4 regions of the Chryseobacterium pyrolae genome follow, and region 4 is predicted to be linked to each of the others. Evidence: riboswitches for the same ligand, from Rfam matches in the RefSeq annotation. Region 4 holds a riboswitch; each other region holds the start of a gene.
What was found. A riboswitch is a leader RNA that binds a small molecule or an ion and turns the genes downstream of it on or off. The one in region 4 is predicted to bind S-adenosylmethionine.
Positions count from the first base shown of each region.

Region 1: another riboswitch for S-adenosylmethionine. It lies ahead of NZD88_RS12040 (TonB-dependent receptor plug domain-containing protein); the one in region 4 lies ahead of NZD88_RS10170 (SusC/RagA family TonB-linked outer membrane protein).
Region 2: another riboswitch for S-adenosylmethionine. It lies ahead of NZD88_RS12395 (TonB-dependent receptor plug domain-containing protein); the one in region 4 lies ahead of NZD88_RS10170 (SusC/RagA family TonB-linked outer membrane protein).
Region 3: another riboswitch for S-adenosylmethionine. It lies ahead of NZD88_RS10895 (alpha/beta fold hydrolase); the one in region 4 lies ahead of NZD88_RS10170 (SusC/RagA family TonB-linked outer membrane protein).

Region 1 covers NZ_JANZQH010000005.1:116,095-121,825, forward strand. Annotated here, with positions in the region: gene NZD88_RS12040 (TonB-dependent receptor plug domain-containing protein) at 418-3,156, opposite strand; SAM-I-IV-variant riboswitch at 3,446-3,544, opposite strand; gene NZD88_RS12045 (outer membrane beta-barrel family protein) at 3,666-5,731, shown strand, end outside.
Region 2 covers NZ_JANZQH010000005.1:196,231-201,961, reverse strand. Annotated here, with positions in the region: gene NZD88_RS12400 (alpha-amylase family glycosyl hydrolase) at 1-1,772, shown strand, start outside; SAM riboswitch class I at 1,882-1,990, shown strand; gene NZD88_RS12395 (TonB-dependent receptor plug domain-containing protein) at 2,089-4,509, shown strand; gene NZD88_RS12390 (APC family permease) at 4,430-5,731, shown strand, end outside.
Region 3 covers NZ_JANZQH010000004.1:250,695-256,425, reverse strand. Annotated here, with positions in the region: gene NZD88_RS10900 (ACT domain-containing protein) at 1-1,507, opposite strand, end outside; gene NZD88_RS10895 (alpha/beta fold hydrolase) at 1,504-2,505, opposite strand; SAM riboswitch class I at 2,567-2,673, opposite strand; gene NZD88_RS10890 (MGH1-like glycoside hydrolase domain-containing protein) at 2,861-5,476, shown strand; gene NZD88_RS10885 (OsmC family protein) at 5,528-5,731, opposite strand, start outside.
Region 4 covers NZ_JANZQH010000004.1:109,697-115,427, reverse strand. Annotated here, with positions in the region: gene NZD88_RS10175 (RagB/SusD family nutrient uptake outer membrane protein) at 1-199, opposite strand, end outside; gene NZD88_RS10170 (SusC/RagA family TonB-linked outer membrane protein) at 219-3,152, opposite strand; SAM riboswitch class I at 3,236-3,333, opposite strand; gene NZD88_RS10165 (hypothetical protein) at 3,921-4,145, opposite strand; gene NZD88_RS10160 (transposase) at 4,142-4,576, opposite strand; gene NZD88_RS10155 (hypothetical protein) at 4,689-5,731, opposite strand, start outside.

The DNA.
Region 1 (5,731 bases), on a different contig from region 4:
TGGCTCAGTCCCGACCTTTTTTTAGACCACAAGAGAGTGTTTATAATGATGGGCTCTCGCAGATCTGGCTGATGGAACAGATTCTCAATTCACGCTTTTTTTAAACATTAAGATCAATGAAGGATGTAAGGTTAGTTAAGAAAAAATCAAATGATTTTTTAAGTTGTAGGTCTTAAAGCGAAGCTAAAACTAAATATTCTTAAAAGCTTAACAGAATCTTAATGGTTTGAATTTTTTCTCTCACAGATGAACGAGCAAAAGTAAAAATCTGCATCATCTGATTAATCTGCGTGAAATTTTAAAATTATTTGATCTCTATCCATTTCCAAGTTTTGTAATTGATCCCTTTTGTTATTCATCCAAACAAAAAAACAGAGAATGAATCTCTGTTTTTTTTTGCTTTATCTTATTTATTTTTTAAAATTTAAATTCTACTCTCGCGAAAACGAAACGTCCTCCTATCCCGTATTGAGAAACCTGTCTGGAATACACAAACTGGTTATCAGCAGTCAATGAACTTATATTTGGGCTTTTGGAAGGCAGTATATTGAATATGTTATTGCTTCCTACCGTCACCGAAATATTCTTGTTAAAATCATATCCTACAGAAAGATCGGTCACAATACGGTCATTTAAAACAAAATGCTCTCTACTTTCTGTAACTCCGTCAAAATTGGCATCCAGCACATCAGCATCTGTCACTTTTCCAAAGTAGGAATTTCTAAGAGCAACCGTAAGTGCAGAGAATTTCAGGGTATTAGCAAGGGTTGCTTTTATGTGCGGTACAGCTTCTTCAAAATAGACTCTGTTCGGTTCAGAGAAATAATTATCGATCTGGCTTACCAGTTTAGGAGAGGCATGAATATCACCAATCCTTTTGGTCTGATTCAGGTTAAGCCCCAGATTATTTTCCAGAGATATTCCCTCCGAAATCCTTGAATTCTGAGAGATGGTGATATCCAATCCTTTGGTTTGGGAATCTACCGCATTGGCAAAGAAATTCGCAGCACTGGCTCGCGCGATATCAAAAGCACTTTGCAATACCTGATCATCAGGGTTGTTAATCTTGTCTGGACGGAAAAATAAATCGGTAAGCACTACTCTATCTTTAATCTTGATCAGATAGGCATCTGCTGTAAAGACCAGACTTAAAGCTGGAATCTTCCAGGTAATCCCCGTACTGTAAGACTGTGAAGTTTCCTGCTTCAATTTTGGAATTCCTAAGGCCTGAGCTGCTTCAGAATTATTTCTAAAAGTCCCGACTTGTGTTGTTTTTCCCTGCTGGATCAATGTAGACGTGGAGCTGTAGTAAATCTGTGCTAAAGAAGGCGCCCTGAATCCTGTGGAAACCGCTCCTCTCCAGTTAAAATTTTTAGCCAGTTTTACATTCGTGGCTACTTTATAATTAAAGGTAGAACCAAAGTCGGAATAGTTTTCGTACCGTACCGCTCCTTCTACCAACCACCAATCAGTCGGCTCAATTTCCACATCAGCATATGCTGCAACACTGTTTCTGCTTCCTGAAGCTGCATTATCCGGACTGAAACCTGGAAACACCTGTGATCCCGCAGGTCTTGTAACTCCAAAAAAGTCAGTCGCTTTTTCATTGTCAGGAGTAGCACCAGTCACTACACGTCCAAAAATATCATAGGAAACATAAGAGTTTTCATTTCCTGCATTCACTTTATAGTTTTCATAACGGTATTCTCCTCCGAAGGCTACGTTCAGGCCGTGAAGGACATCATATTTTTTTGAGAAATCCAGATTCAGGGTATTTTGTAAAAATTCAGAACCTCCTGCTTTAAAAGTTCTGGGTGAGCTGTCTCCCAGAGAGGCATTAAATGTATTGACGACCCCGAAATTAAAAGCATTCTTCCCGAAAGTATTGCTCAAATCTACATTCCAGCCGTTCCATTTCCCTTTGATCCCTCCGGCTAAGGAATAATCATTCACATTGGCTTCAATCTGCGGCAAATATCCATTGGGAGTAATGGCATTGATATTCCTTTCTGTGTTGGGAAGACGGTAAAATCCTCCGGCATTTCCCAAACGATAACTATACCCTCCAAAGGAATAGACTTTCCAGTCTTCATTCACCGGAATTTCAGAATTGAAAAAAAGCTGTCCTGACTGCAGCTTGGACTGTCCTGCCCTCAGACTGAAATCCTTTCTCTCCAACCCTCTGTAAGTAAGCTCCTGGTCCGTAAAGTCTTTTCCTAGTAAACCCTGCAATGCAGCAATGCTGTTGGCTCCTGATATTTGATTCTTAAAATCCTGTGAAAAATAACCAACCTGAGAGGCATACTGCTTGACGGTATTGATGATCTGTTGACTGTTGAAAGTATTGGTAATGTTTTTATACAGTCCATCGATATTCACTCCATCCTGTAATGCCCGGTAATTAATAGCATTATAAGCATTATAAATATTACCTTCTCGTACACCCGCTCTTGAATACGGATCACGGTATTGTACGGATCCTGTTACATTAATGAAGCCTTTCTCACCAATTTTCGCTCCATAGTTCAGATCGGCTGAAATGGTCTGTCCGTCTATTCCTGCGGAAAAATTATTGGCGACCGGAGAAGCGTATCCCCCAAGGAAAACCTGTCCTGACAGTCCCAACCTTCTTTTAAGACCCAAATTCACGACTCCGGCAATGGCATCAGAGCCGTATTGTGCAGAAGCTCCGTCTCTTAGTACTTCAATTTTCTCCAGGGCAAATGCAGGAATAGCATTAAGGTCCGTCCCTACCGAGCCTCTCCCGGGAGTCAATGTAACATTGATAAGAGAAGACTGATATCTTCTTTTTCCATTAAGCAGGACCAGAACCTGATCCGGACCCAGTCCTCTGAGAAGGGCAGGATCTACAAAATCGGTTCCGTCATTGACCGTATGTGAGGTAGAAGAAAATGAAGGCACCACATAGTTGAGGGCCTGACTTATATTATTAACAGGACTTTGTCTTAAGATTTTTGAGATATTGATGATATCTACCGGAACCGGAGTTTCTGTAAGAGATCTTCCGGATCCCCTCGACCCCAGAATAACTACATCATCGATCTTTTTGGATGATGCCGAATCCGACTGTCCAAAGTAAAATACTGAAATGAGTGCCGCTGAAGCTATGATTGTTTTTTTCTGAAAATTGCGCATGTGTTTTCTATTTTTTTATTACTGATTGTTTGTTTGATTTTTGGCAATAGTATTCCCGTAACCTTATTTTAAGGTTACCGTGAAAAGCCTGAATGTTGGGTTTATTTTTTAAAGAAGTCTAAAAACAACAACACATGCGCATGTGAAAATGGCATGAAAAGAGGTCAGAATAATGAAGGGACACTTCATGATCTGAGAAACGAAAATTTAAATTGGTCTTGTGGTTTCCCTTGTCTTTAAACATTGATTTTATTTTTAAAACAAAAATGTCAAGATGGGTAGAAAATAGAGAATAAACATTTTTTCCGGGCATACCGGCTTATCTATTTTAGCACCTTGCTTGTTTTTGCAGGTTGCTATCCCATCTATGAGATTCTTGATAATTACACGGCAAAGATATAATTATTTCGGAATAAAAAAAATAATTGCTTAAAAATTTAACTTTTCGCAAATTTTACCGTAACAAATTGTTCTTTTTTACGTCTAACTGAACAGTAGTAAAAAACATTATGAAAAAAACTATATTAGCTTTATCCCTGTTGGGATCTTTTTTTGCCTATTCGCAAGAGAAGAGCAGCAATAATGCAGAGAAGGAAAAGCAAATTGAAGGCGTAGTTATTACGAAAACTAAAAAAGCCGTTGAACAGAAAGCAGATCGTACGATTTTTGACTTTTCTGAACAGCCACAGCTGAATAACGGTAACGTTCTGGAAGGGATTAAAAAACTTCCCGGATTGGTGGCTACCGATATTGCAGGAATGATGTATCAGGGTAAAATCCTGGATGTGTACCTGAACGGAAGACCTCTAAATATTACCTCCAATGAATTAAATTCTTTCCTTGAAGGAATGCCTGCCAATTCGGTAGAAAAAATTGAAGTAATTACGCAGCCGGGAGCAGAATTCCCTGCCACTTCAGGAGGAGCAATCATGAATATCATTACGAATAAAAACGCTAATAAGTATTTAACGGCAACCTATTCGGGAAACTACTCATTTACCAACTACGATAAGTTCAGAAGCAGAACAACGCATTCTGTGAATCTGAATGCAAGAAATAAACTATTCGGCTGGCAGCTGAATGTGGGTCAGAATTACCGTGAAAGTATGCTGAACGGTGATCAGGACGTAATTCTTCATAACAATACCGACAGAATAGGACGTGGGTATTTTGCGAAATCAGGTCTTACTTTTGATCTTGGACAGGACAGATTATTGGTGAACTACGATATTTACCACAACAATAACGACAACTATACCGCAAGTAGAGGGCTTGCCGATATCCTTGTCAACCTTAATCCTATCACCTATCGGGAAGCTGATTATCAAGCATCGGATGTGGCTCATACCAACAATCTAAGACAAGAAGGGGTCGTGACGTATCAGAAGCGTTTCAGCGACAAGTCTCAAAAGCTGGACTTCCAGTTTGGATATACGAAATCTGACAGTAAGTTTGCTCAGGATAATTTTTTCCAGGAAGGTAATTATACTGATAACGGGCAATTTTTCCGTAATGCCGGGATTAATGATGTTCTTAATAATAAATCGGATATGAGGATCGCGAATTTCAAGGTCGATTATTCTCAACCGATAAAACTTCTGGATGGCGGGAAAGTGAGTTTAGGCGGTTTATATGAAAGACAGGATTATGATACGGAAAGTAAAGGGCTTACCAATTTAGAATATCAGAGGCAAACAGCTTCTACTTATCTTGAATTTCAGGCAAAACTTAAGAAGTTTGACTTTATTTTAGGCACCCGTGCTGAAAATTATGATATTTCAGGGATTACAAGAACAATAAAGGACGGCGCTGTTCTTGAAAGAGATCTTACAACATTTAATAAGTTTAAGCTTTTTCCTAATGCCAGCGTACAATACAACCTGATGAACCAGGTTTACATTGCAGCGAACTACAACAAAAAGATCAGCCTTCCGAGTATTTCTGCCCTGAACCCGAATAACGTAACGTTTGGCAGCCCGAATACACAGGTCACGGGTAACCCGGATCTTCAGCCTACGATCTTTGATAATTATGAATTAAAAGTATCAGCTTTTGACTATGCTTTTATTGGATACAGCGTAAGTTCTGCTAAAGACCAGGTCGCTCAGATCGTGATGAAAGACGGTAAGAACCTTTTCAACAAGCAGGTGAATATTTCCAATATGAAAATTCACAACTTCAACCTGGGTCTTCCGATTCCGTTTATGATCTTCAGCAAGCCGATGAGCGAGATCATGAAGTTTGATTTTAATCCTGATAAAATTAATTTCATGTATCTGTATGCCGGTTATCAGAAGCATGAGATCGACAATTTAAACAATAAAGGTTTCTGGATCTTCAATATTATGACCCAGTTGCTTTTACCGAAAGACATCAAACTGACGGCTAACTATAGCTATCTGACTCCAAAAGCAGGCTATTTCTACTTTACAGCAGATAAACCGTTCAATAATAATCTGGATATCACCCTGACGAAAAAATTCATGAACAACCGTCTTACGGTTTCTGTTTTCGCGAACGACATCTTCAACGGACAGGTGATGCAGGTCTATTCCAATCCGCCTGAGGGACAGGC
Region 2 (5,731 bases), on a different contig from region 4:
GACAGGCTCCTTATAACTGGCAGATGACCAATTTTCAAAGACCAGCTAAAGAAAACCTGGTGGTGTATGAATTATTACTGAGGGATTTTACGCAGGAAAAAAACTGGCAGTCACTGATCAACAAGATCTCTTATTTAAAAAATTTGAATATCAATGCCATCGAGCTGCTTCCCATTATGGAATTTGAAGGAAACCTTTCGTGGGGCTACAATACTTCTTTCCATTACGCATTAGACAAAGCTTACGGAACTCCTGAAAAATTCAAAGAATTTGTCGATCTGTGTCATCAGAACGGGATTGCTGTTATTTTAGACATTGCCTTTAACCATGCAACGGGACGTTCTCCTCTGGCGAGACTCTGGAATATTGATGCCGATGGTGACGGTTATGGTGAAATAGCGGCTAATAATCCTTATTTCAACCAGGTTCCCAAGCATTCCTATAATGTGTTTAATGATTTCAACCATACAAGTCCTTCAACTCAATATTACGTTGAAAGAAGCCTTCAGCAATGGCTGACTGAATATCATATCGATGGATTCCGTTGGGATCTTACTAAAGGATTTACCCAAAACTGCTCTGAAAATGATGAAGTCTGTACCAATGCTTACCAGCAGGACAGGGTAGACATTATGAAACAGTATGCTGACAAACAATGGGCTATCGATCCGAACTCCTATATGATTTTCGAACATTTGGGAACAGATGCAGAAGAACAGCAGTGGGCGAACTACAGAATAGCGGAAGGAAAAGGAGTAATGCTGTGGAATAAGCAGACCGATCCATATAATCAGAATACGATGGGCTATAAGGATAACAGCAATTATGACAGAATGAACCACAGTCTTCACGGGTTTACCAATATGAGCGCAGTGGGATACGGGGAAAGTCATGATGAAGAAAGATTAATGTTTAAGAACCTTGCCTATGGAGCTGTTAACGGAAGTTACAATGTGACCAATTTGAACACTGCCTTAGAAAGAATGAAAACATTCGGGGCTACATTTTTTACCATTCCCGGACCGAAAATGATCTGGCAGTTTGGAGAATTAGGCTACGAATTCAGTATCAACCGTTGTGCAAACGGAACGATCAGCAGCGGATGCAGAACCGATGAAAAACCTGTTGCCTTTACATTAGGCTATGATACCAATGCAAACAGAAAAGCGGTATATGATACCTGGGCTAAAATTATCAATATCAGAAATAGCCATCAGGTTTTCAAATCTAAAACATACACGATAGAATCCAACAACCTTACCAATGATCCTGAAGGACTGATCACAAGGATTTATGTGTATGATAATGCAATAAGTGGAATGAAAAACGTTGTGGTGCTGGCTAATTATACCACTTCCGCACAAAATGTTGTTCCCTATTTCCCTTATGCAGGGCAATGGCAGAACCTGATGGATAATACGATCTCGAATTTTGCTTCTACCACAGCTCCTATTATGCTACAGCCCGGAGAGTTCAGAATTTTTGGAAATTATGCAGGTGCCTTATCAACATCTGATGTGAATGCAGCTAATAAACTATCACTTCAGATTGCAGATAATCCGGTAAAGAATGGATTGGTAAAATTGATCTATCATAAAGCAAAGAATGGGGAAATCGCCATCTTTGATATGGACGGTAAAAAACTGGATTCATTTAAGTTAAATCAGGAAAACGGAACCTATGAATTGAAAGTAGGATATCCGCCAGGCACTTATCTGGTTCATCTACGTTCCGAAACAGGCACGGCAATTCAGAAGATGATGATTAAATAAATTGAAAAAAGAGGGATGATGAAAAGACATTATCCCTCTTTTTTATGTATAGTACAGAATATATAAATCTACTTTTTGTTAATTAAAAATATTAGTCTACTTTTGCAGCAGATTATCGAGAAAGGTGGAGGGATTTGGCCCTATGAAACCTTAGCAACCTGCACGTCTCTAAAAAGTGTAAAGGTGCTAATTCCAGCCCGTTGTGGGGAAGATGAACAAAGTCAATATTCTGGCAGCAATTCCATTTCTTGAAGTCTTTTATATCTGCGGATGAGCTCCGTGGAAGCATGTTATTATTAATTTACAAGAACAAAAGATGAAAAAATTAAGCCTGTCTGTTATACTCTTGGGATCTGTTTTGGTCAATGCGCAGGAACAGGAAAAAGGAACTCAGATTGAGGATGTAGTGATCGTAGGAAACCGGAATGCCAAAAGAACAAAACTGGAAACCCCGGTTCCGGTAGATATTATCAACATAGAAAAGCTGCAGAGATCTGCTCCGCAGACTACGGTTCAGGATCTTCTGAATTATGTGATCCCGTCATTTAATACAGTGAGGCAGTCCGCTTCTGACGGGACGGAACATATTGATCCCGTAACCTTAAGAGGAATGGGTCCTGATCAGGTTCTGGTCCTGATCAACGGAAAAAGAAGACACACCACTTCATTGGTCAATTATCAGAATACGGTCGGAAACGGATCTGTCGGAACAGACCTGAGTACAATCCCAGTAATTGCTATTGACAGGATAGAAGTTCTGAGAGATGGTGCAGCAGCACAATATGGTTCAGATGCCATTGCAGGAGTTGTGAATATTATTCTTAAAAAAGATATCGGAGCATCGGCATCGGCATCTTACGGAATTAGCGGCCGCAATGATGGAGAAACGTATCAGGCCGGAATCAACTACGGATCCTCTTTGGGAAAAAAAGACAGCTATGTCAATCTTTCCCTACAGTTGAGCCATAGAGGAAAAACCACGAGAACCCAAAATCATGACCTTGATATTTTCGGGGATAATTTTGCTTATGAATTTGCCGATGATCCTGACGCGGCCAGAGCAGCCGATGATCAAAAGATAAGAGAACTGGGACTCACCCGTGATGATTTTAATTTTCAGATCGGAGATGCTCAAATCAGACAGGCCCAACTGTTTTTTAATTCCGAATATCCTTTGAGTGAAAACTTCAGGCTGTATTCCTTCGGTGGTTTCAGCATGAAAGAAGGAAAAGGTTTTGGTTTCAGAAGGCTGCCAAGTGAAACATCCAATGTAGTTTCCTCCATTTATCCCAACGGATTTCAGGCTTCTCTGGGATCCCAGGTTTATGATTTTTCCTATGCTTTAGGAGCTAAATACAATGTCAATAACTGGCTGATTGATTTAAGCAATACTTTTGGAAGTAATACATTCAATTACAATGTAAACAATACCAATAATGCTTCTTTGGGGGCGAAATCTCCGACAAGTTTTTACGCAGGAGCACACAGTTTCCTTCAGAATACGGTCAATCTTGACGTTTCTAAAAATATCAATCAGTTCAATGTAGCATTTGGAGGAGAGTTCCGTTTTGAACAGTATGAGATCAAGCCCGGAGATGAAGCTTCTTACACCCGTTATGATATCAACGGAAATCCGGCTGGCCCAGACTCTAAGGTTGACGGAAACGGAGGTTCACAGTCATTTATCGGTTTTTCACCGGATAATGCTTTGAAAAAAGCCAGGCATTCAGCGGCAGTATATGCAGATGTTTCTTATGATCTTGCTAAAAAATTAAATATAGATCTGGCTGGGAGATTTGAAAACTATTCAGACTTTGGAAATACCCTGAACGGAAAACTGGCCGTGAGATATGAATTTGTAAAAAACTATGCTATACGGGCGGCTGTCGGAACAGGTTTCAGGGCTCCCTCCCTTCAGCAGCAGTATTTTAATAATTCCTATGCGGATATTTCCACTTCAGGATCGGGAATTGTGACAAAAGGAATTTTTAGGAATGACAGTGATGCCGCCAGAGCGCTGGGATTTGATAAATTAAAGCAGGAAACATCAGTAAATGCAAGTGCCGGATTTGCTCTAAAGCCTGCCAACAGGCTGCTTGTTACTATTGATGGCTATTGGATCAGAGTGAAAGACAGAATTGTGATCACTAGCAATATTACAGATCCAAGACTGGCTGAGTATAATGTAGAAAGCGGAAGGTTTTTTGCCAATGCAATTGATACCGAAACAAAAGGTGTTGATGTGGTGGTTACCTATGACTGGAAATTGGGTGCTGGAAATTTAAATATCAATCTGGCAGGAAATTATACAGAAACAAAGATCAAAGATTTTCATTTTCCTGAAAAATTAGTACCTGCCCAAAATGAATTCTTCGGGCCGGACCAGATCAATATCATCGAAACCCTGTCTCCAAAAACAAAAGCTTCCCTGGGACTGAATTATGCCATTGGAAAATTCAATTTCATGGCAAGAAATACGTATTTTGGTCAGGTCATAAGAGATGGGTATCCTTTTGGGAAAGTTCAGAGTTTTACCCCTAAAGTAGTAACGGATGTGAGCGTAGGATACGATATCACAAAAAGTATTAATCTGACGGTGGGCGCCAATAACGTATTTGATGTCTTTCCGGATCTTCAGATTTATGAAAATTCATATTATGGAGTATTTAAGTATGCTCCGGTTCAGATGGGAACACTGGGGAGCTATTTCTTTGGAAGACTTAATTTTAATTTTTAACTGCGAAATGAGTACTGCTACACACCAGATCGGCTGGAAAACCGCCGCTGCTATTGTCGTTTCCAATATGATCGGGACGGGGATATTCACCACTTTAGGCTTCCAGCTTTCTGATATTACGAATACCTACAGCATTTTTCTGTTGTGGATCATCGGTGGGATTCTCGCTTTGTTTGGAGCATTTTGTTATGCTGAGCTGGGATCTTATTTTAAAGGAAATGGGGGAGATTATATTTATCTCAAAGAAACCTATCATCCTGTTTTTGGCTATCTGGTCAGCTGGATCTCTCTGATTATTGGTTTTTCTGCGCCTGTTGCTCTGGCTGCGTTGGCTATGTCAAAATACCTTTCAGCATTTAATTACACCTTTGGAAACGGCTTTGCCATTGGATTTATTTTTTTGGTGGCAGCGGCCTTGTCATTCAGTCTTAAAACTTCGAGCAGATTCCATAATTTTTTCACCTTTATTAAAATCGCTTTTATCATTGTTTTGGTCATTCTTGGTGTAGTAATGCCTGGATCTGAGGCAGGGAACAGTCTGGAATTCGGAAGCAGCTGGCAAGACGAAATTATGCTCCCGGCATTTGCAACATCTCTGGTTTTTGTTACCTATTCCTATACCGGATGGAATTCTGCATCCTATATCGCAGGAGAAATAAAAGATGTTCAGAAGAACCTTCCCAGAGCTTTAATTGTGGGAACTGTTTTTGTAACGGTAAGTTATCTTCTGGTCAATTATATCATGCTTAAACATGCCCCCATAAGTCAGATGGCGGGAAAAGAAGATGTGATGGGAGAGGCTGCGGGTAACATGTTGGGCATCGGTTTTGGGAAAATCGTCAATATTTTCATTGCACTGCAGCTGATTGCAACCATTAGCGGATATCTGTGGGTAGGTTCAAGACTGACACAGGCTTTTGCGAAAGAAAATCATTTGTGGAGATCGCTCGCGGTCAATAATAAAAAAGGAATTCCGGTAAGAGCCATCTTTGTACACGCTGTGATTGCTTCGGTGATTATTCTGACAGGAAGCTTCAAAGAAATATTTGTCTATACCGCCTTTATCCTTCAGCTGTTTGCCAGTCTTTCCATTTCTACCGTTTTCTTTTTGAAAAAAGACCAGCGAAAGATATTTAAATCCAATGTATTCTACCTATTTCCGACTGTTTTTCTGCTTTTCAGTGTTTATATCCTCTATTTTACACTTATTCATAATCCTAAA
Region 3 (5,731 bases), 140 kb from region 4:
CGAAAACTCCTCTTGCAGTTACCTGAGCTCCGGCACCGGCTCCCATGATTACAATCGGGTTTTCTCCATAGCTTTCTGTATAAATCTCAAAGATAGAATCTGACCCTTTAAGCTGCCCTAAAGCAGAACTTCCCGGTACAGAAACCAATTTCACATCAAGCTGACCTTTGTCTTTCTGAAGGTCTCCGTGAAGGTCTCCTACATAACGAAGCACGTGTCCAGGCTCTTGCCCTTCTTTGATTTTCTGGTATTCTTCATCCAGCTCATCCAGCCTTGAGATAAATTCATTTTTATCTACTGATAAAAGATTTTCCGGAATTAAATTTTGGATATCGATATCCTGGAATTCATTGATCAGGTCTAGTTCTCTGGCCAGGATCAACAGTTTTCTTGCCACATCATTTCCCGAAAGGTCTTCCCGAGGATCAGGTTCTGTATACCCTTTTTCCATTGCTTCTCCGATGATGGTTGAAAACTTATCGTTTCTCACAGAGAAGTTATTAAAGATATAGCTCAATGAACCGGAGAATACCCCTTTGATCCTTGTGATATTTTCTCCTGAAAGATGTAATAATTTTATGGTGTCAATTAGCGGAAGCCCCGCCCCTACATTGGTTTCATACAGGTATCGTCTGTTGTTTTTACTCAACGTATATCTTAGTTTACGATATTCCTCGATGGGAAGTGTATTGAAAATTTTGTTAGAAGAAACCAGGTCAAACCCATTTTCAGCCAGGGCGTGATAGTTTTTTACAAAATCTTTGCTCGCTGTATTATCTACGACGATCAGGTTTTCCAGCTGATTTTCTTTGGAAAAGTTGATCAGTTCTTCAACATTTGATGGATGTTGTGCTGTTAAAACCTCATCATTCCAATCTGCATTAAAACCTTTTTTATTGAAAGCAATTTTTCTGGAATTGGCTACTGCTACTACTTTAAGGTCAATTTTCTTACGTCTTCTGATTTCTTCAGAAGATTGTAAGACCTGTTCTATTAAAGTCTTTCCAACATTTCCATGACCGATAATTGCTAAATGAACGGTTTTTGGTTTTTTGAAAATTTCAGATTCAATAACATTTTTCGTTTTCTCATCCTGTGACGAGGTCACTACAATATTCACTCTGTTTTCTCCTGCAACCTGGTTTAAAAGAAGGGGAAAAACATTATTTCTGGCCAGTTCTCCCAAAACTTTATTGAAATCTTCCGCTACAAATCCAAGTACGGAAACATTATTGATGCTATAGATTTGTGAAACTTTTCCTGATTTTCTTTCTTCTTCAAATTCATCAATAAGACAAGCAACTGCTTTTTCTGCATCTGCCTCATTGACCAGAATAGAAAGCCCATTTTCAATGGCCTGCTGGGAGATCACCCCTACACTGATTCGCGCTAAGGTAAGCGCCTTAAAAATTCTCCCGTCGATCCCGATTTCACCCAGGAAATCTTCTCCTTCAAATTTGATGATTGATCTGTTTTTTAAAAACTTGATTTCGTTCGCATTTCTCATCTGTTCCTAATTTTTTGTTTGTCATTGTCAGATAAAATTTCGCTTTCGCGCCATTCCATTCTAAAAATATTATGTATGATATTATTTAATTGTTCGTATTCCATTAAGAAGGCATCATGCCCGTGAATTGACTGTATTTCATGATAGAAAACATCTTTCTTTTTCTCTTTCAGGTGCTCAAAGCACATTCGGATTTCTGAAGCTGGAAAGAATAAATCGGTATCTACAGCGATCAGGTGCATTCGTGCTCCTATTTTCTCCAGTTTAGAATTGTCCGTATTGATATTCATCAGCAGGTGATTCATCAGCTTGTATGAATTCAAACTAAACCTTTCGTTTAATGAATTCCCGTGATAAATGAGCCAATCTTCTGACTCTAAGCGCTGATTTTCATGATGATATCTGTTTTGAAACCTGTTGTTTAAGGACTGTGGAGTTCTGTAACACAGCATAGCGTGAATTCTTGCTTTCTGCAAGGGTTCATCGTTTCCGTTCAGCAGAAATTTCTGAACCAGACACTGGGCGTGAAGCCAGTCATGAGTTTTAAGATCGCAGGCAATGGGGATAAATATCTCAGCGAGTTGTGGCTGCTTGGCAAGCATTTCCCAGGCAATTCCTCCTCCGAGAGAACCTCCAATAATGGCATATAAGTTTTTGATATGTAAAGCTTCAAGACCTTTCAAAAATATTTCTGCAATATCTGAAGGGGTGAAGTCTTCGTATTCGTCAATTAAAAAATGATCATATCCGTTTCCGGGGATATTGAAACAGAGAACGGTGTATGTATTCGTATCGATTGTCTTATTTTCACCGATCAATTGTTTCCACCATCCTTTTTCTCCGGAAACATTCGAATTTCCGGTCAACGCATGATTGACCAATATAATGGGTGCTGTAAACAGGTCTTTCCCGAAGATCTGATAGCTCAACGGGATATGGTATTCCTTTTGGGAATAAGTCTGATACGAAAGATTAATATAGTTTAGTTCTGTTTTCAATTCTATTATTATTTTAATACAATTGAAAATGCCACAGGAAATGGCTGAAAAGAACTTCAGTAAGTTATCTGTCCAAAATAAATTGGTAGAACGTAGCACCTTCTTTGCTTGCACAAAGGGTTGCTAAGGTTTCATAGGGTCTAATCCCTCAACCTTTCTTGATAACATTTTCAATATTTGAATGAACGCTCTGCAAAGATATGTCTTTCTTTCTAATTTTTCAAGAAAAAATATTTAATATTAAAAAATCCTGTAATGATAAGTGTTTCAAGGCTATGTTAAGAATTCTTCAGATGAAAGGAATTGGAATTATTTTTCAAAAAAACTACCTTCGTATTGAAAAAAGTGATGAAATATGATTGTTGAGAAAGAAAGATTACAAGATTCCAAATGGAAAAACTGGGGTCCATACGTAAGCAACCGGCAATGGGGAAATGTACGTGAAGACTACAGCCCGAACGGAAATGCATGGCATTACGCTAACCATAATAACGCAGAAAGCTACGCCTACAGATGGGGAGAAGAAGGCATAGCCGGGATTTCCGATGTAAAGCAGATCTTCTGTTTTGCGTTTTCATTCTGGAACAAAAAAGATAAAATAGTAAAAGAACGTTTCTTCGGTCTGAGCAACCCTCAGGGTAACCACGGAGAGGATATCAAGGAGATTTTTTATTACCTGGACAATACACCCACCCATAGCTATATGAAAATGGTGTATAAATATCCAATCAATGCATTCCCATATGACGATCTTGTTGCTGAAAACGGAAGACGCAGCAAACAGGAACCTGAATACGAGATTTTTGATACCGGAATTTTTGACAATGATGACTATTTCGATATTTTCATTGAATACTGTAAAGCCGATCACAATGATATTCTGGCCAGAGTAACGGTTCACAACAGAAGTAAGCAGGATGCTCCTATCGTTATAGCTCCTACTGCATGGTTCAGAAATAACTGGAAATGGGGCTACAACACCTATAAAGGACAGATGAATGCTTCTTACGACGGATGCATCGATATTAACCATGACAGCATTTCAATCAAAAAGCTCTATTCGAGAAACCTGGCTGCGAAAAGTGCTTTCTGTGAAAATGAGACCAATGCACCAAAGTTATATGGGGCCCCCTATACCGGGAATACTTATTTTAAGGATGGAATCAATGATCATATCGTTTACGGAAGTAATACGGTAAATGCTGAAAAAAGAGGGAGCAAAGCTTCTTTTATAATTGATGAAATCATTGAAGCAGGACAATCTAAGACTTTTGATTTCAGATTATGTCCTAATGAGACGGATGAACCGTTTAATCAATTTGACGAGGTCTTTACTACAAGAATTGCTGAAACCAACGAATTTTATCAGGAGGTTCAGAGTGAAACGACAAACGAGGATGAAACAAATGTCCAGCGGCAGGCTTTTGCAGGACTGCTTTGGAATAAACAATTCTATCATTATAATGTCGGGAAATGGCTGAAAGGCGATCCGAATCATAATGCGCCAAGAAACTTCAATGATTATGTAAGAAATACGGAATGGAATCATCTTCACAATAAGGATATTATATCTATGCCTGACAAATGGGAGTATCCATGGTATGCAACCTGGGATCTGGCGTTTCACTGCGTTCCTTTTTCTATCATTGATGCTGAATTTGCCAAGGGACAACTTCTTCTTTTAACCAAGGAATGGTATATGCACCCGAATGGACAGCTTCCTGCTTATGAATGGAACCTGAGCGATGTGAATCCGCCGGTACATGCATGGTCCTGCTTCAGGGTTTTTAAAATTGATGAAAAGCAAAACGGTAAACCCGATCTTTTATTTCTTGAAAAGGTTTTCCAGAAACTTCTCCTGAATTTCACCTGGTGGGTCAACCGGAAGGATCAAAGTGGTAACAATATTTTTGGTGGCGGTTTCCTTGGACTGGATAATATCGGAGCTTTTGACCGTAATATGGAACTGAAAGACGGGCAACATCTTGAACAAGCGGACGGAACGAGCTGGATGGCCATGTACGCGCTTAATATGATGCGTATTGCCATGGAACTCGCCCAGTACTATCAGGTGTATGAGGATATGGCTATTAAGTTCTTTGAACATTATCTGTATATCGCGGAAGCAATGGAAAACTTAGGGGATGGCAAAGAAGGCTTATGGAATGAGGAAGACGGCTTTTTCTATGATGTGCTGCAACTGGGTAACGGCGAAAGTGTTTCTTTAAAATTAAGAAGTATTGTGGGGTTGATTCCAATGTTTGCCGTAGAAATCATAGACCATAAACTATTGGATAAGATGCCTAATTTCCAGGCTAGGATGGAATGGGTATTAAAAAATAAGCCCGAGCTAACGAAACTGGTTTCGCACTGGGATGAGGAAGGACAGGGCAGAAAACACCTGATGAGTATCTTACGTAAGAACCGACTGACAAAGGTTTTGAGGAGAATGCTTGACGAGAATGAATTTTTAAGTTCTTACGGAATCCGTGCGATGTCAAAAGTTTATGAAGAAAATCCGTTTGTGTTTTCAGTTCACGGTACGGAAAATGTGGTATACTACACTCCTGCCGAAAGTGACAGCCGCATGTTTGGAGGAAACAGTAACTGGCGTGGACCGATCTGGTTCCCCATCAATTTCCTGATCGTGGAAAGTTTACAGCGTTTTCATTTTTACTACGGAAACAGCTTAAAAGTGGAATTTCCTACAGGAAGTGGTGAAAAAAAGAATCTTGATGAAGTGGCACAGAATATCAGCAAAAGACTCTGCTCGTTATTTTTAAAGGATGAAGACGGACAGCGTCCTTTCAACGGCGGAAATGCCAAGTTCAATTATGATGAACATTTTAAGGATTACATTACGTTTTTTGAATATTTCCACGGGGATAATGGCCGCGGTGTAGGAGCTTCTCATCAAACCGGATGGACAGCAACAGTAGCCAAGCTTATGAAACCTAGATTAACAGTATAAAATGCAGATGCCGGCCCGAATGGGCCGGCATCTTATCATTAATTAAAAAGATTAGACTTTCTCTCCATTGACAAGAACTTCATATCCAATCTCTACGTTGGGTTCTAAAGTTTTTGATACGGAACAGTATTTTTCAAAAGACAACTGAGCTGCTTTTAATGCTTTTTTAGGATCAATATTTCCTTCCAGAAAAAATCTTACTTTAATAGATTTAAACGGTTTTGCATCATCTACAGGAATTCTTTCTCCTTCTAC
Region 4 (5,731 bases):
ACCCGATATTTGCATAGGTGGGTCCATCATCATTAAATTTTGCCCATGCGCCATTGATTACCGTTTCTGCACTTTCCGCTGTTTTGAAAACCTCTTCGCCATTAGCCTGATCTGTAGGAGCCGTTTCCAGCTCATTTTCACAACTTGTTAGCGACCAGAGAGCAACAAGAGCAAAAGATATATATTTTAATTTTTTCATTGTTTCAAATTTTAAAGGTTTAAAGAGTCGCCTGAAGACCGAAAGTTATCGTTCTCATCGCAGGATATCTGTAATATGTAGTTCCATCCAGTGCCTGTTCCGGATCCATTCCTTTATGTTTGTAGAACGTCAGAAGATTTTCTGCCTGAACATAAATTCTAAACTTTTTCAGGCCCAGTTTTTCAAAATAATCTGAAGGAAGCGTATAGCCCAAACTCACATTTTTAAGTCTTGCATAGGTTCCGGAATATAAAAATCTTGAAGAAGAAGAATTCCAGTTGTTCGTTGTTGTACTTAATGCAGGAACATCCGTGTTCGGGTTTTCCGGAGTCCATCTGTTCAGCATTTCTGCACTCCAGGCACGTCCACCGGAACTTCCGTTAGACATCAAGGACGTATAATCTGTATCCAGGATTTTTCCTCCGATGCTGAACGTCAGTAATCCTGATACATCAAAGTTTTTGTAAGCAATACTTGTGGTAATCCCTCCGGTCACTTTAGGCAAGGCAGATCCCTGGAAAGTTCTTGTAGCTTTTGCATATTCGGAAGTGGTTCCGTCTATTGTATTTCCATTGGCATCCTGATAGATATATCTCCACAAAGGCTTTCCGTTGGAAGGATCTACGCCTTTCCATTCCTGAAGATAAAAATCATATATAGAACCTCCCACATCCAAACGCTTGGTTCCGGTTATAACGGCTCCTTTTGGCAGCTTTGTAATCTTATTGTTTAATGTGCTCAGATTCAGATCTACATTCCATTGGAAATTATCATTTTTGATAGGAGTTGTGAACAATGAAAACTCAAAACCTGTATTCTGTATCGTTCCAACATTAAAAGGGAAATCACTGATTCCTAAAGATGGAGCCACCGGCATATTAAACAAAAGATCCTGACTTTTTCTTTTAAAATATTCGATATTACCTTTCACCCTGTTATTCAGAATGGCAAACTCAAGACCTACGTTTAAATTGAGATTGGTTTCCCACTTAACATCATTCGTCTGTATTTTTTCAAGAACGGTTCCCGGCTCACCCAGATTATTGTAGAATTTGTATAGTTCCTGATAAGCATAATAAAGCGAAGATCCGTTTGGTCTCCGTAATTTATCATTTCCCTGACCACCATAACTTGCACGTAATGTAAGCTGATTGAAGATATTTAAATCCTTGATAAAATCTTCATTCGAGACTTTCCATGAACCTCCCACAGACCAGAATTTCCCCCATCTGTTATCGGCAAAGAACCTTGAAGAACCGTCTGCCCTTCCTGAAACTGATAAAAAGTAGGTATTGTTAAAATCATATTCTGCTCTTCCTAGGAAGCTCAACAGGGAAAACTTGTCACTGTTCCCACTGAAACTCCCCAATAAGGCTGCGGCATCAGGCTCATAATAGTAAGGCAAAGAAAACTGGCTTCTGGAACCTGAAATCGTCTGAAAATCATATTTATAAAATTCCTGACCTCCTAAAATATTGATATGATGCTTCCCGAATTTCTTGTCATACGTCAGAATATTACTGGTCGTATAAGAAAGTGTTCTGCTGTTTGATCTCGTTACAGAACCCCCGATTTCACTTCCTTCACCAATAAGCGGATTCGAGTAATAATGTCCGTTGTAATTCACTAAATCGACAGAAAAACTGGTCTTAAATTTCAGTTCGGGTAGGAAGGTAAATTCTAAAAATCCTTTTCCTGAGAAATTATCTTCTTTATTTTCATTTTTATCCAAAGGCAACGTTGCTGCTGCATTCTGATTTTGCAAAGCACTGGTAGGCCTGTACTTTCCGAAATCATAGATCCTGTTCCCTTCTGCATTCAGCTTGTAGCTTCCATCATCGTTTCTTTCGTAATACGGATAGAACGATGGAACTACTCTTGCAGCCTGAATAATATTGTCCTGTCTGGAATCTGAAGATGGCGGTGCGTTCTGGATACTGTTCGTATAGCTTAAATTCACGCCTGCATTCAACCATTTTTTAACTTCTGAATTGATTTTCAATCTCGTTCCAAATTTTTGAAAACCTGACTCGATGGCAATTCCCTTATCATCTAAGTAGCCCAATGAAAAGAAATAATTGCTTTTCTCACTGCCTCCGCTGATATCAAAATCTACCTGACTTCTGGAAGCCGTTCTTTGAAGAATATCCCGCCAGTCATCATTCCATAAAGGTTTTGCACCGGGAAGAAGTTTTCCGTCCGCCCCTACAGGTTTTGGATAAGCAGCGCCGTAAGGGTTGATTCCAAGGGCATTAACCAGGTTGTCACTTGCCATCTGCCCTGCCTGCTGAGAAGATATCTGAGGAGATTTGTAACCATTCCTCAATGCTTCCCAATACAGCTGAAAATACTGATCTGTACTGACTTGCTTATAATCTTTTACCGCTCTGCTGGAAAATCCCTGGCTGATATTAAAATTAACTCTTGATTCTCCTTTTTTGCCGGATTTCGTTGTAATAATGATGATTCCATTGGCTCCTCTTGAACCGTATAATGAACTTGCCGTAGCATCTTTCAAAACACTGATGGATTCTATATCATTAGGACTGATGGAATTAATGTTTCCGTCAAAAGGAATTCCGTCTACTACGTAAAGAGGATCACTTGAAGCGCTTATGGAACCTACACCTCTTATCCTGATGGAAGCCGTAGATCCCGGTTGCCCCGAAGCACTCACAGCCTGAACCCCTGCAACCTGCCCTTCAAGTGCTTTCGTAATATTGGTAACAGGTCTGTTATTGATCTTATCGCTGGAGATGGTGGCTATTGAACCTGTGTAGCTTGTTCTTTTCGCTTTACCATAAGCTATCACTACCACTTCATCGATTTCTTTTTCTTTGATCGTATCTTTTTTGGGCTTGACTTCCTGTGCGTGTACACTGATCATCCCCAGGAAAAATACAGCGACTGGTGGAAGCCAAATTTTAGAATTAATTAAACCTTTACTAATCATAATCAATTTTATTTATCATATATTAAAAATTAACCCTTTGCAGAAAAGTCAGCAAAGGGCATCGATAAATACGATTAACCAAATGCTTATTTTTCCTTTAAAGGCTGAATGTAACACCTTGCACAGGGGCAGGTTGTCAAGACTTCACAGGGTCAGTTCCCTCCATCTTTCTTTATAAGCCGATCGAAATAGGTCTGCAAAGCTAAAAACAATTAGTCTACAAAACAAGTAGACTTTAATTTTTTTTATGATAGATTTTCAAAAATTAACTTAAATACATTGTAAAAACCACAAAAATAGAGGCTTAAAACCATTATCGATTTCCTTACACATGATAAATATCAGTAAACACAATGGAGAAACTATACCATGAGATTTGATAATAAAAAAATGACGTCAATGACGTCATTTTTCAGATTACTCTGATTATTTTTTATAATTTTCAGCTAAATATTATCTTATTGCCATTACTTTATCTCTATTTTTTTCCATTTCGCTATTGAATTTCTGCTTAATTTAAACTCCTCAGCCACCTTTGTATTACTAAGCTTGTTTTTCTTTTGATATTCTAAAATCTCCATGATCGTCACCCTATCATAAGACCTCATTTTTTGATTAAATAATGAGGTCTCCAGATTTTCACAAGTGAAAATTATTTGATTCAGTTTAATGACATCCAATGTGGATAAAACTTCTTTCTGTAAAATGGAACTACAGGATTGATATTTTTCAGGATACTTTTTAAAAATAAGGTCGGAGTATATTTTTTTATAATTTGGACCTGAGCTTTCCATACATTCTTTTTATTTCTATTTTAAAAACTATTTCATTTTCGTAAAATATAAACATGACCGTTTTTCTCCAGAAGCTTCCCGTTTCCAAAACATATGTCCAAACATTGGATGGATAGAAGTTAAACTCCTGTCCCAGCAGCTTTACAACCTGGGCTTTATCTTGATTTAATAAATAATCAAATTCATATTTCTTCTTCATTCCATCTCATTATACTTACTCATCCATTTATACAGGGTGGTTTTGGGAATTCTATACTCTTCTATGACCTGAAATTTTGTTTTCTGTCCTGTATTAATTAATTCTAAAATAAAATCTACAACCTGTCTGGTATATACATTTTTCCTAAAATTAGGAGGAAAGGTTCCGGTGTTTGATGCTATATGATGGGAGTGGTTTTCAGGAGCAAATAATATAAGATGCTGACAATAAATTCTGAAAAAATCGTATTCGAGGAGTTTACACCACCTGAGAAGAACTTCTGTATCCAGATCTTTGCGGGCATACATTGCATTAATTTCTTCCTCAGTAGCTTTATGAAAACTGCAGATACGGATCATTGAAATTTCCATTTCCTCAACTCTTTCTCTTATGCATTCTCCAATATGAATATTTTTAAAATTAAATTTCATCAGATTCTCCTTCCTGTATTTTTTTAAGATATGATCTTACTTTTAATCTATTGAAAATAGGAAAGAAGAACTTTCCACAGTTCCCCTTTCCAATATTCAATGAATCATTCAATTAATATAATCTCTGAATGGATACGAAAACCTCCAATGTATTATCTAAAGTACTGGAATCATTAGTCGTATTCCCATTCCCTGCACTTGTAAAAGATTTATTATCTATACGCAATGCATAATAGACTCTATACCATTTGTTATCTGCAGTAGTAATGTCAAAAGTAACGGTCTCGTTTCTGCCATAGGTAAGATACACTCCGTCATCAAATTGTGCGTAATTATTGGGAAAGACTAATAAATTGGCACCATGAGAATCTCCTGTGTGGGTAGATACTTCTGAAACCCATACTTTTGCATTGGCAGCTGTAATATTATAAAGACGCGGATCAAAATTGGTATTGGACCCATTCGAATCAAATGCATTAGGCGAAGTGATGAAAGCATCCACTCTGAACGTATTATTAATGATCGGAAGATCGTTAAGAAACTGGCTTAAAAGAAACGACGTGGTCTTACGTGGAATTGAAGAATGATAATATACTAATTCTCCTGGGGCAATAACAGCTCCGGCTCCTACGGTAGCACTACAGGTCTGCCCTCCAATATCTAACGGGAAAGTAGTAAGTGTAGGACTTGAAGCGGTAGGCATTCCTGACACTGTATATGTAAGAATTCCTGATCCGACATTAAAATTTCCGGCAGCCAGCGTTGCGGTAAGCCCGTTGACAGGGCCAATAGCCTGCGCAGCATAAACACCTCCATTTCCTCCTGTATATGGCACACTCATGGTTCCTGTATATGGAGTACCTGCGGTATACGTCCCCGGAGAAAGCGTTACCCCGTTACAGGTAATAGTTCCTAAGGTTCCGGGCGCAAGAGAACCATTACTAAATGTTCTCCACTCTGTACCGTTCCAGAATACATAACCTACATAGCTAAGTCCTGCAGTTCCCAGATTATACACAAGCAGACCTGCCACCGGTGAAGGAATTGTAGCCTGATCAGTCTGAGAAGTCAATGCTACTTTCGGGCCCAGAAGTCCTTTTTTGCTTCCAATAGCAAGCCCGTCTACATTGACGTCCAGAATTGCAGATGCATTAG